One region of the Halopseudomonas sp. L-58 genome, then DNA from elsewhere that is predicted to be linked to it. Evidence: predicted binding sites of a transcription regulator. Region 1 holds the regulator's gene; each other region holds the start of a gene.
The links. The regulator LexA, encoded in region 1, represses DNA repair genes until DNA is damaged. The targets are predictions, from matches to a motif close to CTGTNTNNNNANACAG.
Positions count from the first base shown of each region.

Region 2: the regulator LexA is predicted to act here: its motif matches at 4,450-4,465, upstream of imuA (translesion DNA synthesis-associated protein ImuA).
Region 3: the regulator LexA is predicted to act here: its motif matches at 2,463-2,478, upstream of recA (recombinase RecA).

Region 1 covers NZ_JBSXON010000085.1:131,313-137,084, forward strand. The annotation lists gene AC13EY_RS17330 (S-methyl-5'-thioinosine phosphorylase) at 1-446, opposite strand, end outside; gene AC13EY_RS17335 (mechanosensitive ion channel family protein) at 443-1,606, opposite strand; gene nagZ (beta-N-acetylhexosaminidase) at 1,603-2,589, opposite strand; gene AC13EY_RS17345 (L,D-transpeptidase) at 2,639-3,127, opposite strand; gene AC13EY_RS17350 (TetR/AcrR family transcriptional regulator) at 3,184-3,852, opposite strand; gene lexA (transcriptional repressor LexA) at 4,056-4,664, shown strand; gene sulA (SOS-induced cell division inhibitor SulA) at 4,675-5,163, shown strand; gene AC13EY_RS17365 (hypothetical protein) at 5,220-5,462, opposite strand; gene AC13EY_RS17370 (DUF6586 family protein) at 5,535-5,772, opposite strand, start outside.
Region 2 covers NZ_JBSXON010000071.1:106,045-111,816, forward strand. The annotation lists gene AC13EY_RS13315 (error-prone DNA polymerase) at 1-2,427, opposite strand, end outside; gene AC13EY_RS13320 (Y-family DNA polymerase) at 2,403-3,812, opposite strand; gene imuA (translesion DNA synthesis-associated protein ImuA) at 3,820-4,431, opposite strand; gene hldE (bifunctional D-glycero-beta-D-manno-heptose-7-phosphate kinase/D-glycero-beta-D-manno-heptose 1-phosphate adenylyltransferase HldE) at 4,710-5,772, opposite strand, start outside.
Region 3 covers NZ_JBSXON010000071.1:51,966-57,737, forward strand. The annotation lists gene AC13EY_RS13055 (LOG family protein) at 1-957, shown strand, start outside; gene AC13EY_RS13060 (regulatory protein RecX) at 917-1,360, opposite strand; gene recA (recombinase RecA) at 1,373-2,410, opposite strand; gene AC13EY_RS13070 (CinA family protein) at 2,522-3,043, opposite strand; gene AC13EY_RS13075 (hypothetical protein) at 3,122-3,298, opposite strand; gene mutS (DNA mismatch repair protein MutS) at 3,285-5,772, shown strand, end outside.

The DNA of each region.
Region 1 (5,772 bases):
TGCGCCTTGAGGGCGGCCAGCAGCTGCTCGCGCACTGGCTCGTCGTAGGGCGAGGTGAAATCAATGTGGGTGACGCTTTGCAGATCATCCTCGAAGTAAGTCGAGGCACGCCCCCACGTATAGTCGATCAGCTGATCCGGCACGCAGAACGTGCCGGTCTGCAACTGCGGGTGAATACCGCCGACCGCATTGACCGCAACGATGCGATCAACTCCGGCTTCCCGCAGCGCCCAGAGGTTTGCCCGGTAATTGACCCGATGCGGCGGTATCCGATGCGGATGACCATGCCGCGCCAGAAAACAGACCGCCTGCCCGTCAATACGGCCACGGACAACCGGCGCAGAAGGCGCACCCCAAGGAGTCTGAATCAGCTCTTCACTCTCGATTTCCAGACCGTCCAGGGCACTGAGGCCGGTACCACCGATAACACCCCAAATCCCGCTCACGCGTCACTCTCCTGCAGCTCACGCACAGAATCGCGCGGCCGCCCGTCGGCAAGCTGAGCGCTGCGCAACTCAAGCGCATCCGGCAAATGAATGGTCGACGTCGGAAATGCGACCTGAGCCTCATGCTTCTCGACGATCGCCAGAATCTTCAACAGCACATCCTCCTTCACCCGGTGGAACTCGGCCCATACCGGCGTCGTGAAGCAGTAGATAAAGAAATCCACCGACGACGGCGAGCAGCGATCAAAGAACACCATCAGAGTCTGTTCCTGATCGATATCCTCATGCGCCTGCAGCATCTTGCGCACATCCGCCACAATCGGCTCCATGCGCTTGATATCGTCATAGCGAATACCGATATGCTCGTAAATTCGCCGATGGGTCATGCGCGAGGGGTTTTCCACCACAATATTGGCGAACACCGCGTTGGGGATGTATAGCGGGCGCTTGTCGAAGGTGCGAATCCGGGTCAAACGCCAGCCGATATCCTCGACGGTACCTTCAATGTTGCGATCCGGCGAGCGTATCCAGTTGCCCACCACAAAGGGGCGATCCAGATAGATCATCAGCCCGCCGAAGAAGTTCGCAAGCAGATCCTTGGCAGCAAAGCCGACGGCAATACCACCAATACCACCAAATGCCAGCACCCCGGAAATGCTGTATCCGAGCGACTGCAACACGACCAGCGCCGCAGTGATGACCACCGAAGCCCTGAGCAACTTGCCAATCGCACCAACCGTCGTTTTGTCGGCCGGTGTCTCCCTGTAGGCAGGATCAACAAGCCGCTGCTCAACCTGCCGCATCATGCGCAGGATAAACCAGGTCAGCAGCACGATCAGCAGCACCCGCTGCACCTGATCCAGCACCGCTGCCAGGTCATCATCCATCTGCAGCGCAGTAATCCGCGCCGCCCAAAGCAGCCCCATACTCCAGATCAGCACCCAGGCCGGGCGCCGGGCCGCATCGACCAGCGCATCGTCCCAGATATTGCGGGTTTTCTCGGCACGCTTTTGCATGTGGTCCAGCACACGCTTGACGATATAGGCGGTCATCAGCGACGCCAGCACCACTGCAAACACCTGGTAGATCCAGGCCTCGCCGATCAGCGGAAGCTGATCGAGCTGCAACTGCTCCGGCAACTGTTCGATGAAATCATTCAAACCAGATCAAACTCCCTCAACAAGGAAACAGCCTGACGCCATTCTGGCGTCGCATGGTAATCGGCACCGGCCGGCCTGAGCGTCAGCATGCGAGCGATGCGGGCCGGGCATTGCAAGCCTTGCTTCTGCGCGTGCACCAGCCCTTCTTCCGCCGCCGCACGATCATTGCAAATCAGCAGCATGTCGCACCCCGCCGCCTGCGCGGCATCGATCCGCTCTGCCATACCGCCAACCGCATGCGCGCCGGCCATGGTCAGATCATCACTGAAGATAACGCCATCAAAACCCAGCTCTGCGCGCAGGATGTCCTGCAGCCAGCGGGTGGAAAACCCGGCAGGCAAAGGGTCGACCCGAGAATACACAACGTGCGCCGGCATGATGCCGTCCAGCTTGCCGGCCAGCGCCGCAAAGGGCACCAGATCGCTCTGGCGAATATCCTCCAGTGACCGGTCATCCACCGGCAGCGCAAAGTGCGAATCCGCCTCGGCCCAGCCGTGGCCAGGGAAGTGCTTGCCGGTGGCCGCCATACCCGCCGCGTGCAGACCATCAATATAGGCACTGGCGAGACGCGCCACCCGATCAGGATCGCCGCCCAGCGAGCGATTACCGATCACCTGACTGCGACCGTAATCAAGATCGAGAACCGGCGCAAAGCTGATATCGATACCACAGGCCAGCATCTCGGTCGCCATTACCCAGGCAGCAGCCCGGGCCACCGCGTCAGCCTGCGCGTCAGCCACCGCAGCGACGTCAGCCAGCGCGGGCAGCCTGAGTACGTCACGGCGCAGGCGCTGAACGCGCCCGCCTTCCTGGTCTATCGCTATCAGCATGTCCGGGCGCTCCTTGCGGATGGCCCTCACCAGCTCGGCGACCTGGCGCGGCGATTCTGTATTGCGCGCAAACAAGATCAAGCCGGCGACTTCCGGCTGACGCAACAACTGCCTGTCCTCTGCTTCCAGCCACAGGCCAGGCAGATCCAGCATCAAGGCACCCTGTTTCAATATTGCTTCTCCTGAAAACGACAGCGCATCATTACTGCGCGTCAATCTGAACGCTACAACCGACCGGCGTACGCTCGAACAGTTCCAGCATGTCGGCATTGCGCAGACGAATGCAGCCATGGGACAGCGGCGCACCCATCGGCTGATCGTCGCCGGTACCATGCAGATAGATATAGCGGCGCTGGGAATCAACCCGGCCACCACGGTTGAATCCGACCTGCTCACCGCAGAGCCAGAGAATTCGGGTCAGAATCCAGTCTCGCTCGGGAAATTGCTCCGCCAGCGCCCGGGTCCATACCTCCCCGGTGGGACGCCGGCCGATGAACACGGCCCCCAACGGCTGACCATCGCCGATTCGTGCGCGCACCCGATGGGCGCCGCGCGGCGTGCAGCCGGACCCTTCCTGCTCGCCAGGGCCATTAAGCGCTGTGGATACGGCATAACGACAGACAACCTCGCCAGCGCAGAAGCCAACCAGGGTCTGATCGTTCAGGGAAATATGAATATGATCGAGCTGCATGTCACCTCCAGCGCTGCGCACACCTTAGCGGACAGCGCAGCGGAGGTAAATGCAGGTTACAGCGCCATCGCCTCGGGCCGGCTCAACGTCGCGCTCTCGGCGCGCATTCCGGCTGCCAGGAACGGAACCATCAGCCGCAACACATCGTCGACCGGACGCGGCTCGCCCAGCTCCGCCTCCGCAATCGCACGCAGCGCCTTCATGCTGGACATGGTGAAGGCCGCGCTGCCGAGCATAAAGTGAACGCGCCAGAACAGCTCCTGCGGAGGGATGCCCGGCACAGCACTGACCAGAAGCTGCATATAACGCTGAAATACCTTGCCATACACCTCGCTGAGGTATTTGCGCAGATGGCCCTGGCTCTGGTTGAATGCGAGCCCTAGCAACCGCATGAAGGTTGAGAGGTCATGGCCGTTGCGCGGCTTCACTGCCAGCGCCTGCTGAACCAGCATTTCGAGCAGCACCTCAAGACTGGGTGGCGCGCCCTTGTCACGCGACTCGCGCAGATCCAGTTCCTTCTCAAGGCTGCTGACGAAGGGGTCCAGGAACCGGACGAACACGGCCTGAATCAATGCCTTCTTTGAGCCAAAATGGTAGTTGACCGCGGCCAGATTGACGCCTGCCTTGCTGGTGATCAGACGTAGAGAGGTTTCCGCGAAACCCTTTTCGGCAAAAAGCTGTTCTGCGGCGTCAAGTATTCGCTTGACCGTGTCGGACTGCGCCATGCGCTCCCCCAAGTGAGGCAAACATTCGTTTCAAACATACGTTTAAAACGATTTTAGTGTCAACCCCAGACTACCTCCCCGCCCACGTAAATCCCATCCTCCCTTTGGCAAACCGGTGAACAGCGACACGAAAATTAGGGGTTGCCGGAGCAAAACAACTGTATATAATCTCAGTTACTGGATAAAAACACAGGCAACCCGCCATGCAGAAACTTACCGCGCGACAACAGCAGGTTCTGGCGTTCATCAAGGAATACATGGACAGCAACGGCTACCCGCCGACGCGCGTCGATATTGCCAAGACTCTGGGCTTCAAGTCGCCCAACGCAGCCGAAGACCATCTGCGCGCCCTGGCCCGCAAGGGCGCTATCGAGATGATCCCCGGCGCCTCGCGCGGTATTCGCCTGCCGGAATCGGATAGCGAAGCCAGTGATGACCAGCTTCCGGTGATCGGTCGAGTGGCAGCCGGTGCGCCGATTCTGGCGCTTGAAAATATCGAAGACCATTGCCGTATCTCCCCCGACTTTTTCACTCCCCGCGCCGACTACCTGCTGCGGGTCCATGGGGAAAGCATGAAAGACATCGGCATCATGGACGGCGACCTGCTGGCAGTACACCGCACCAGCGAAGCCCGTAACGGGCAGGTCGTAGTGGCCCGCATAGGAGAAGAAGTCACGGTAAAACGCTTTCAGCGCCAGGGCCGCAAGGTCTCGCTGATTGCAGAAAACCCGGACTTCAGGCCGATTGAGATCGACCTTGCAGAACAGGAACTTACCATTGAAGGTTTAAGCGTCGGAGTTATCCGCCGCTGAGGAGCTGATCATGCAGTACGCCCGCACCGAGCAACAGACCCTGACCCAGACCGACCTGTTTCACAACGCCCTGATGGCAACACGCCTGAAGCACCGTGCCTTTGCGCAGCCAGCACAGGCACTGCCGCAGGATGATGAACAGGATGGCAGTTACAGCGAGATGACCCTGCAAGGCAGCGCCCGCCAGTGCCTGCAGTGGCTGGCCCCGGTGCTGCGCGAACTGAGCCAGAAAGACAGCCGGCGCTGGCTTACCCTGATCGACCCGCCCGCTGCACTCAGCCAGCAATGGCTTCGCGGCGCCAACCTCGACCCTCAACGCATCATGATCGTGCGCTCCAAGGCCGGCATGGACAGCCTCAAACTCTGCTGCGACCTGCTCAGGATGGGCGGCAGCCATACCGTTGTCAGCTGGCTTGATCACGACAGCTGCATTGCCCCGCGCCTGGAACGAGCGGCCCAGGCCGGCCGCTGCCACAGCCTGAACGTCCATCTGGGCTGAAAACAGATACAAAAAAGGCCAGCTCAATGCTGGCCTTTGAACTATCGCGGTGTCGATTAATGCAGGACACGGCTTTCAGGGATGGCGTCGCCGTCGTCATCCTCATCCATCATCTGGCCAGCGGCCTGCATGCCGGCACTGATCATCGCCTTGGCAACTTCAATATAGCTTTCCTGCAGATATTCCCGCGCATCGCGGGAAAACTCGATCACCACCAACGGCTCACCCTCTTCGTCGGAACGGCGCAGAGCAACCTTGCCATTGGCGAGCTCGACGATTTCAAGGAAGGGTGAAGGCATTGCGGATATCTCCTGTCTGAACTGCGCGCAGTGTAACACAGCGCCGTACTCACGGCATCCGCGATCCCGCCTTCACCATTCCTGCATGCCGTCGCGATAGGCACGTACGCGACGGGAAACCTCCTGCAGGACTTCCTCGGCTTGCACACTGGTCCACTCGGTGACCGGCGTGGCACTGGTGGCAATCAGCGAGTTGGTCGAGTTGTCGACCGGCTGCGGCGGTGCCTGCAATCGCTGCCAGGCGGCAATGACACCGGCCAGCCAGGTACCAGCGCTGTCAGCCAGCTCGGTGAGTTCCGCCAGCTCGGGA
Region 2 (5,772 bases), on a different contig from region 1:
CACCTGCCGCAGCCCAAGGCGAATGGCCGGTTGCGCGCCCTCCCGCTCGACCGCTTCCAGTGAACAGTCCCAATCGCTGCAGCGCACATCCACCGGCCGGATCTCGATCTGGTGACGGCGTGCGTCCTGCAGCAACTGGTCAGGACTGTAAAACCCCATCGGCCAGCTGTTGATCAAGGCGCAGGCAAAGGCCGCCGGCTCGTGGCATTTCAGCCAACTGCTGGCATAGCTCAACAACGCAAAACTGGCGGCATGGGATTCGGGAAAGCCGTAGCTGCCAAACCCCTTGATCTGCTCAAAAATACGCTCGGCAAAGGCTTGACTGTAACCGCGCGCCAGCATGCCTGCGGTCAATCGCTGGCGGTGATGCTCCAGCCCACCATGACGCTTCCAGGCGGCCATCGAGCGACGCAGTTCATCCGCCTCGCCCGGCGTGTAGCCGGCGGCCACAATTGCCAGCGCCATTACCTGCTCCTGAAACAGCGGCACGCCGAGTGTACGTTCGAATACCTGGCGCAATTCCGGTGAGGGATAGTCGACGGCTTCCTCGCCGTTACGGCGGCGCAGAAACGGATGCACCATGTCGCCCTGAATCGGTCCGGGCCGCACAATCGACACCTGAATCACCAGATCATAGAAACAGCGCGGGCGCAGCCGCGGCAGCATCGCCATCTGCGCCCGTGACTCGATCTGAAACACGCCGACGGTATCGCCGCGGCTGATCATCTCGTAGGTCGGCGCGTCATCGGCTGGGATGCTCGCCAGCGTCAGATCGCGGCCACGGTGGCGCCGCAATAGATCAAAGGTACGACGCAGCGCGCTGAGCATCCCCAGCGCCAGTACATCCACCTTGAGCATGCCGACCGCATCCAGGTCATCCTTGTCCCACTGGATTACCGTGCGCTCGGCCATGCTGGCATTCTCGACCGGCACCAGAGTATCGAGCGGCGCGTCCGATATGACAAAACCGCCCGGATGCTGCGACAGGTGCCGCGGAAAGCCGATCAGCTCGCCCGCCAGCGTCAGCACCCGGTGCAGCCAGGGATTGTTCACATCAAACCCGGCCTCGGCCAGCCGCTCGGCGCTGGGCAATTGCTTGCTCCAGCGGCTGCAGCAACGGCCAAGCTGATCGACCTGCTCCTGCGCCAGACCCATTGCCCGCGCTACATCACGTACTGCGCCCGCCGACAGATAACGGGTAACCACAGCGGTCAGTGCCGCCCGCTCACGACCGTAACGGCGGAAGATGTACTGAATGACCTCTTCGCGCCGCTCGTGCTCAAAATCCACATCGATATCCGGCGGCTCATCGCGCTCGCGGGAGATAAAGCGCTCGAACAGCAGATTGCTGCGATCCGGGTCGATCTCGGTAATCCCCAGCGCAAAACACACCGCCGAATTGGCGGCCGAGCCGCGGCCCTGACAGAGAATCTGTTGCTCGCGGGCGAAGGCAACGATGTCCTGCACGGTGAGAAAGTAGCTGTCGTAGGCCTTCTCCGCGATCAGCTCCAATTCATACTCCAGCTGCGAACGCACCTTGTCGCTGACCCCGTTTGGCCAACGCCAGGCCGCACCGCGCCAAGTCAGTTCACGCAACCAGCTGGACGGGGTATGCCCCTCAGGCACCAGCTCGCGCGGATACTGGTAGCGCAGCTCACCCATGTCGAACTGACAGCGTGCGGCAATACGGCGGCTTTCGGCCAGCAGCGCCGGCGGGTAGATCGCGGCCAACGCCGATAAACTGCGCAAGTGGCGCTCACCATTGGCAAACAGCCGACTGCCCGCCTCCATCACCGTACAGTGGTGGCGCAGCGCGGTCAGGGTATCCTGCAGCGCCCGCCGCCCGCGCACATGCATGTGTACGTCACCACTGGCAACACAGGGCAGACCGAGCCGTGCGGCCAGCCCCTGCAGTTGATCCAGCTTGCGCGCATCATCCGGCCCGCGGTGCAGTTCGACTGCCAGCCACAGGCGCCCCGGCAGCAGCGGCTGCAGCTGCCGGCCGTGCTCCTCATCCTGACCGTGGCGCGGCAGCCACAGGCCCAGCAAGCCATCCAGCGCGTCAATCAGGTCCTCAAGCCGCAAACAGTACTGACCCTTTCCGGCACGACGGCGGGCAAGGGTCAGCAGCCGGCACAGGCTCTGGTAGCCGGTCAGGTTCTCGACCAGCAACACCAGCTTGGGCCCGCTTTCAAGCTGAACCTCGCTGCCGACGATCAACTTCATACCGGACTCCTGCGCTGCCTGCCAGGCACGCACTATGCCGGCCAGGCTGGCCTCGTCCGTAATCGCCAGGGCGTCGTAGCCATGCTGCCTGGCGCGGGCAAACAGCTCCTGCGCGCTTGACGCCCCGCGCTGAAAGCTGAAGTTCGACAGGCAGTGCAGCTCGGCATAACCCACACTCATGCGAACCATCCGTGCACCCAGAATGGTCCGGGGCGTCCGGCGGCATGAAAGGCCCAGGCCCGGCGTCCGTCGCGGGTTTCGATCAGGTAGTAGTCACGCCGCACGTCCTCGCCATCCCACCAGCCGGATTCGATCCGCTCCGGCCCGGCCAGCACCCGCGGAAACAGGTCATTGAGCAACTCCGGCTCGGCCAGCAGCCAGCCCGGCCGCGGCCCGGGCGGTCGCGAAGCTGCGTCGCCCCGCTCCTGCGCCAGCCAGCTGCGCTCGGGCCGGTGTTCATCCACCGCTGCCAAAGGCTGCACTACCTTGTCGCCCAGGCGTGAGCGCAGCCGTTCACAGACCTGCAGCCAGCTCTGTGACTGCTGCGGCCGATTACTGAACAGCTCTGCTGCGGCCGGTACAAAGCGCGGCAGATCTTCGGCGAGCAGGGTCAGCGCCTGTACCGGCGCGGCCAGTTCGATACGCTCCAGCCGCCCCCGCGCCAACTCGAACAGCCGCTCGGGGTCACGCTCGGCCCCCAGCAAGCCGACCGGCAGCTCGCTGGCGGGCTGGCGGCGGTGCTCCAGAATCAGTGCAAAGCGCTGAACCCCGCAGTCTCGCCCGGCCAGAAAGGTCGCCAGATCACTGATCAGGCGCCGCAGCGGAAACAGCAGCGAGGTGTTCGACTCAACGTCAAAGTTGAATTCGATGCGCTGACGAAACCGATCCGGCGGCTGATAGCAGCTCAGCGCCAGCGGATGATGCCCCTGCAACTGATCAAGATGCGCCAGCAACTGGGGCTGGAAGCGTTTGGCCAGCCCGTCACGGGGCAATTCCAGCACCTGCTGCAGGCGGCGCAGGCCCATGCGCTGCAGGCTCTCAACCAGCTCGCCCGGCAGGCCGCTGCGCGCCACCGGCAGACGCTGCAGCTCGGCTTGCAGCGCCTGCTCGTCTACCGCCAGCCCGTCTGCCACGTTGGTCAGCACCCGGGCCGCCAACGGGTTGGGCGCCAGCACCAGCCGATGCTGAAAGCCCAGCGCCTGCAGCTCGGCGCGCAGACGCTGCTCAAGTTCAGGCCAGGGACCGAACAAACGCAAACTGGAGGCCACCTCCAGCAACAGGGTGCGGGGGAAATCCAGACTCACATGACCACTGAAGCCGTACGCCCAGCTGGCCAGAAACTGTTGCCAATGCTCGATCTGTGCCGGGTCGTGCTCGACCGTATCAAAGCGCTCCAGCAACATGCGCGCGTGGGTCAGACTTTGTCCTGATCGCAGCCCATGAGCACGGGCCGACTCGTTAACTGCCTGCAAGACCCGCCGCTGTGGCGGCCCGCTGAGCAAAGCCAATGGCGCGTCGGCGTCCTCCCGGCTGCGCAGTACCGCATCCAGAGCCAGCTGGGGAAAGAGAATGCAAAGCCAGCGCATGATGACCTCAGAATGCTACCGGGACTGGCCGTACCGGAGGCACGCCACCGCGGCACTTGAGAACCCGCCACTGCCGAGGCTGGTTATCCAGCAGCAGACGCAGCGCTGCCGGTGAGGGGTTATCGGCAGCACGCCGATGGCGCAACACAAAAGCCAGCGTCTGGCCGCTGTCAGCCGCTACCTGCAGCCGTCGCAACGCCCGGTCATCGGCCTGCTCCGGCCAGCACAGTACGGCACCACAACTACCCGAGCGCAGGCACTGCTCAGCCGCCCAGAGCCGCTCGGCGCCGCTGACCTGCAACAACGAGACCTGCGCCAGCACTACACCCGCCGCCTGCCAGGCCGGGGCAAAGGGAACCGCTGGGGCGCCTACGAGTACGACCCGCTCACCCGCCTGCGTCAGCCGCGCCAGCAGCGGCCACAGCAGTTGCAGTTCGCCACTGCCGGGTGACCCCAGCAAAATCTCGTTCAGCGCAGCCAGTTGCCAGCCACCACCGGGCAATAGCGCATCCAGTTGCGCGTGCCCGGTTGGCTGCTCGGCAAGCGGCTCGCCCTGCTGTCGTCCGCGCCAGACACGGCGCGTTTCCAGCAACCGATCAAGTGCGACCACTGCGCCCATGGAAACCTCAGAAATATACTGTATATGCGTACAGCATATTTATTCGCATGGCGGTGGTCAATTGCAAACACGCAGGCACGACAAACGGCGCTTGAGGCAGCGCAGAAAAGTCAGGGAAGACATTCAGAACAGACACCCTGACAATGGCGTGGAAAGCCACCGCCAGGGCACAAGAGAAGCAGAGCGCAGGGCACCCTGATGAACCCGCTCCGGGTGGAGCAAGGCGAGCACAAACAGCCGCGGAGGCAGAACCCGGCTGCTGTGCTAATCCGGGCTAATCAGCCTTCGCCACGCTCGCGAATCTTTTCAACAATGGCCGTGGTCGAACAGCTTTCAACAAAGTTGAGCACCTTTACCTCACCGCCGTAGGCCTGCACGATCGGCGCACCAACGACCTGATCAACGCTGTAGTCTCCACCCTTGACCAGCACATCCGGCTTGACCTGTTCAAGCAGCCGCTCAGGAGTGTCTTCGCTGAAGCTGATGACCCAATCGACCGCCCCAAGCCCCGCCAAAACAGTCATGCGGCGCTCGACACTGTTGATCGGCCGGCCCGGCCCCTTGAGGCGTGTCACCGAGGCATCATCATTGATCGCCACAATCAGCCGGTCGCCCAGCGCGCGCGCCTCTTCCAGATAGCCAACGTGACCGGCATGGATAATGTCGAAGCAGCCATTGGTAAAGACCACCTTCTCCCCGTGGGCACGGGCATCATCCAATGCCTGCAGCAATTGCTCGACACCCAGTACTCCGCGACCGCTGCCCTGCGCCTGCTGCACGGCACGACGCAGCTCCGGCGCACTGATCGCCGCCGTGCCAAGCTTGCCGACCACAATACCCGCCGCCAGGTTGGCCAGCGCGACGGCCAGGGGCAGATCCTCGCCCGCCGCCAGCGCCGCCGCCAGGGTAGAGATCACGGTATCGCCCGCGCCGGTCACATCAAACACTTCGCGCGCCCGCGCGGGCAGGTGCAATGCACCCTCACCCTTGCGCAGCAGCGTCATGCCCTGTTCGCTGCGGGTGACCAGCAACGCGCCCAGGTCCAGCTCCTCAATCAGCGCCAGGCCCTTGTCGACCAGCTCCTGCTCACTCGCGCAGTGACCGACCACCGCTTCAAACTCGGACAGATTCGGGGTAATCAGGCTGGCGCCACGGTAAATGGAGAAATCACTGCCCTTGGGGTCAGCCAGCACCGGAATACCGCGCTCGCGGGCTGCAGCAATCAGCGCCTGATGATTGACCAGCGCGCCCTTGCCGTAGTCCGACAGGATCATCACCTTGACCTTGTCCAGCAGACCGCGAACCGAGGCCAGCAAGGCATCGGCGTCGGTGTCAAAGCGC
Region 3 (5,772 bases), on a different contig from region 1:
GACATGCTGCTCGACGTGATTCGCATGGCCCAGGCGGATCGTAACCGCTGGGACGCGAAGATCATGCTGCACACCATTCGCGAAATGGAGCAGGCCTTTTCGCGCATGGAAATCTTCAAGCGTCGCCGCAAGGTAACCGTTTTCGGCTCGGCGCGAACCCCGATTGATCATCCCCTGTATGCGCTTGCCAGAGCCATGGGCGAAGAGCTAGCCGCCAACGATTACATGGCCATCACCGGTGCCGGCGGCGGCATCATGACCGCCACCCACGAGGGCGCCGGCCTGGATCACAGCCTGGGCTTCAATATCACCCTGCCCTTCGAGCAACGCTCCAATAACATAGTGCATGGTACCAGCCACGACCTGTCATTCGGGTTCTTCTTCCTGCGCAAGCTGTTCTTCGTCAAGGAAGCGGACGCGCTGATTCTCTGTCCAGGCGGATTCGGCACACTGGATGAAGCGCTCGAGGTGCTGACGCTGGTGCAGACCGGCAAGAGCCCGATGGTGCCCATCATCCTGCTGGACCAGCCTGACGGGCAGTACTGGCAGGCCTTTTTACAGTTCGTTCGCAGCCAGCTGATCGACAATCACTACATCAAGCCTGACGACATCAACCTGCTGACACCCTGTTCATCCCCCGCACAGGCAATGCAGGTGGTGCTCGACTTCTACAGCAACTATCACTCGTCTCGACGTGTAGACGACCAGTACATGCTGCGCCTGAACCGACCACTGACCGCGCAGGCACTCGCCCAACTGGACGACCGGTTCGGCCATATCTGCAAATCAGGCGGTTTTGTGCAGCAGGGTGTCTGCGATCAGGAGAGCGATGAGCCGGAGCTGGGCGAGCTTACCCGTCTGTGCTTTGACTTCAACGAACGAGACCAGGGAGGTCTGAGGACACTGATCGACTTCGTCAATCAGCCTGAAAACTACCAAAGCCCCGGTACTGCATAAACCGAAGCTGTTTGCTGCGCTCGGCCGGGTCTGACGCCCGGCCTTCCGGAAAGCGCTTGGCAAACACCCGCCGAGCCAGTGCCGTCCAGTCCTGATCAAACTCTGCAAGGGTCCGTTCAACCAGCGCCTCGGCCACACCGCGCTGGCGCAGCTCTTCTTTCAGACGAGCAGGCCCGTAGCCGCGCTGGCTGCGAGCATACAGATAGGCTTCACAGAAACGCGCATCGCTGAGCAGGCCATCTTCGACCAGACGGTCCAGCTCAATCTCTGCCGCATCGGTTGCCGCACCTCGCTGGCGCAGCTTGCGCAACAACTCGCTGTAGCTGTGCTCACGCCGCGCCAGCAGGTCCATCGCGGAGCGACGGATCGCTGCCGGACTGTCCAGCGCGGTACGCGGGCGCATCAAACCAGGCTCTTAGCCTTCCAGCTCGGCATCGGCTTCAGCCTCCGCCTTGGCCTTGCCCGGCTTGGCCAGCAACTGGTCACGGATGGCCTTCTCAATTTCATCCGCGATCTGCTGGTTATCCTGCAGGAACTTGGCTGCATTGGCCTTGCCCTGACCGATCTTGTTGCCCTGATAGCTGTACCAGGCGCCGGATTTCTCAACCAGACCAATCTGCACGCCCAGATCGATGATCTCGGCGTTGTGGTAGATGCCGGTACCGTACAGAATCTGGAATTCAGCCTGACGGAACGGCGGAGCCACCTTGTTTTTCACGACTTTGACGCGGGTCTCGCTGCCGACAACCTCGTCGCCTTCCTTGACCGCGCCGGTACGGCGAATGTCCAGACGCACAGAAGAGTAGAACTTGAGCGCGTTACCACCGGTGGTGGTTTCCGGATTGCCGAACATGACGCCAATCTTCATGCGGATCTGGTTGATGAAGATCACCAGGCAGTTGGCGTTCTTGATGTTACCGGTGATCTTGCGCAGCGCCTGGGACATCAGACGGGCCTGCACACCGACGTGGTGATCACCCATTTCGCCTTCGATTTCGGCCTTGGGCACCAGCGCTGCCACCGAGTCGACGATGATCACGTCCACCGCATTGGAACGCACCAGCATGTCGGTGATTTCCAGTGCCTGCTCACCGGTATCGGGCTGCGACACCAGCAGGTCATCCACGTTGACACCCAGCTTGCCGGCATACTCCGGGTCCAGCGCGTGCTCGGCATCAACGAAGGCGCAGGTTGCACCGTGCTTCTGCGCCTGGGCAATAACCGACAGGGTCAGCGTGGTTTTACCGGAGGACTCCGGCCCGTAGATTTCAACAATACGGCCCTTGGGCAGGCCGCCGATACCGAGGGCGATATCCAGACCGAGCGAGCCGGTAGAGATGGCCGGAATGGCCTGGCGCTCGTGATCACCCATGCGCATTACCGCGCCCTTGCCAAACTGACGTTCAATCTGGCTCAAGGCAGCCGACAGCGCCTTCTTTTTGTTCTCGTCCATTTCGCATCCTCTTGGCTTGGGGCGGGCACCGCGGCGACCGACCGATCAACTACTGTATATTTGGTCAGTATTATTCCACAGAAAAAATGGCCCGCCTACCCCCGATTTCACTCAGACTGACAACCGGTTCGCAGGCTGCTTGTGCGCCTCTTTGACCAGCCGTTCCAGAGCGTGCAGCACCGTCTGGGCGCGCACCTCTCGGCGTCCGCCCTGGAAGCGCTTGCACTCGCTGACGACGCTGCCGTCGGCCAGGGCCCAGCCAAACCAGACGGTCCCGACCGGCTTCTCTGCACTGCCGCCATCAGGGCCGGCAATACCGCTGACCGCAACCGCCATCGCCGCCCCGGCAGCCTCCCTGGCTCCGGACGCCATCGCTCTGACCACCGGCTCGCTGACCGCGCCATGAGCCTCGATAACCTCTGCGTTCACCCCAAGCCAACGGCTTTTGCTGGCGTTGGCGTAGGTGACGAAGCCGGTCTCGAACCAGCGCGAACTGCCAGCCACCCGGGTTATTGCCTCGGCAATCCCTCCGCCCGTGCAGGACTCAGCGGTGCTGACCTGCAGCCCCTGCTGTTCCAACACTTTGCCAAGCCTCGCAGCGGCAGAGTCGATCAGCGGGTCATAATGCGACATGGTTCACTCCTGTACGAACGGATATCAGGCAACAGCATGCCAGTTGGCGCGCTGCCTGCGAATACCCTGCGACCACATTCAGCCGCCTCGGGTTCCTGCTGCCGGAGTCGCCGGCAGCACTGCAGCAGCCACCAGCGACGTGATACCCTTTGCGCCAACCTGAAACGGCGTCTCAGCCACCGCCCTCAGCGCATCCATCGCGCCCGGTGACACCGCCTTTGCCGCATATTTCGAGTCATTGATGAAAAAGAGCAAAACCGAATCCTCCGCCCACACGCCGATGATGCAGCAGTACTTCAGCATCAAGCAGCAGCATCCCGAACAGCTCCTGTTCTACCGCATGGGTGACTTTTACGAACTGTTCTACGACGACGCGAAAAAAGCCGCCCGTCTGCTCGATATCACCCTGACCGCACGGGGCCAGTCCGGCGGCCAACCGATTCCGATGGCCGGCATCCCGTTCCATGCCGCCGAGGGCTATCTGGCCAAGCTGGTCAAGCTGGGCGAGTCGGTTGTCATCTGTGAGCAGGTTGGCGATCCGGCCACCAGCAAGGGCCCGGTCGAGCGCCAGGTTGCCCGCATCATTACCCCCGGCACGGTCAGCGATGAAGCGCTGCTCGATGAGCGTCGCGACAACCTGCTGGCCGCGCTAGTGGGCGCCGAGCGCGGCTTTGGCCTGGCTACGCTCGACATCAACAGTGGCCGCTTTGTGGTCATGGAACTGCGCGGCTGGGAAACTCTGCTCGGGGAGCTGGAACGTCTGGCACCGGCCGAGCTGTTGATTCCCGATGACTGGGAAAGCAACACGCCAATCGAGCGCCGCCGCGCCGTGCGTCGTCGCGCCCCCTGGGAGTTCGATCAGGACAGCGCCTTCAAGGCCCTCACCCAGCAATTCGGCACCAAGGATCTGGTCGGCTTCGACTGTCAGGACCTGACCCTCGGCCTCGGCGCTGCCGGTGCGCTGCTGAGCTATGCCAAGGAAACCCAGCGCACCGCCCTGCCGCACATCCGCAGCATCGCTCAGGAGCGTTTTGAAGACAGCGTGATTATCGACAGCGCCAGCCGCCGTAATCTGGAAATCGACCAGAACCTGTCCGGTGGCCGCGACAACACCCTGCTCGACGTACTCGACCATACTGCAACGGCCATGGGCAGCCGCCTGATGGCGCGGTGGCTGAATCGCCCCCTGCGGGACCTCAAGGTCCTGGGTGCGCGCCAGGACAGCATCAGCGCCCTGCTCGACCAGCAGTTCTACCTCGACCTTCAGCCGCAGCTCAAGGGCATCGGCGACATCGAGCGCATCCTTGCCCGGGTTGCCCTGCGCTCTGCGCGGCCGCGCGATCTGGCACGCCTGCGCGACGCGCTGGCCGCCCTGCCCGCACTGCAGGATTGCATGCAGGCGCTGGAAACACCGCATCTGCGCAATCTGGCCGAGCAGGTACGCACCTACCCGGAGCTGGCCGAGCTGCTGGAACGCGCCGTGATCGACAACCCGCCCGCGGTGCTGCGCGACGGCGGCGTGATCAAGCCCGGTTTCGACGCCGAGCTGGATGAGCTGCAGAATATCAGCGAGAACGCAGGCCAGTATCTGATTGATCTGGAAACCCGCGAGCGCGAGCGTACCGGGCTGAGCACCCTCAAGGTCGGCTACAACCGGGTACACGGCTACTTTATCGAACTGTCGCGCAGCCAGGCCGATCAGGCGCCGGCAGATTACATTCGCCGCCAGACCCTGAAGGGCGCCGAGCGCTTCATTACCCCGGAACTGAAAGCCTTTGAAGACAAGGCGCTGTCGGCCCGCAGCCGCGCGCTGGCTCGTGAAAAGCAACTGTACGACGAGCTGATCGACCGTCTCAACGAGGACCTTGCCGCACTGCAGACCACTGCCGCCAGCCTGGCCGAAATTGATGTGCTCTGCACCCTCGCCGAACGGGCCGGCAGTCTCGATTACAGTCGCCCGCGCTTTATCGAGGGCAGCCAGTTGAAGATCAGTCAGGGCCGTCATCCGGTCGTCGAGCAGGTGCTGGAAACGCCCTTCGTGGCCAACGATCTGGACCTGGACATCGACACCCGCATGCTGGTGATTACCGGCCCCAACATGGGCGGTAAATCCACCTACATGCGCCAGACCGCGCTGATCGTGCTGCTGGCCCATATCGGCAGCTTTGTACCGGCGGCAGGCGTCGAGCTGTCCTGCGTCGACCGCATCTTCACCCGCATCGGTTCCAGTGACGATCTGGCCGGCGGCCGCTCAACCTTCATGGTCGAAATGAGCGAAACCGCCAACATCCTCAACAACGCCACCAGCGCCAGTCTGGTGCTGATGGACGAAGTCGGCCGCGGCACCAGCACCTTCGACGGCCTGTCACTGGCCTGGTCTGCTGCCGAGTATCTGGCCAAGGTTCGCGCCTTCACCCTGTTTGCCACGCACTACTTCGAGCTGACCGGCATGGCCGACACCGACGAAGGCGTGGCCAACGTGCACCTGAACGCCACCGAACATAATGAACGCATCGTATTCCTGCATAACGTCCAGCCCGGCCCTGCCAGCCAGAGCTACGGCCTGCAAGTCGCCCAGCTTGCCGGTGTACCGCGTCCGGTCATCCTGCGCGCCCGCGAACACCTCGCCCAACTGGAGCAGCAGAGCCTGGAGCAGCACGGCAGCAAGCCCGCAGGCAACACTGAGCAACCGTTCCAGACCGATCTGTTCGCCAGCGCACCTCACCCTC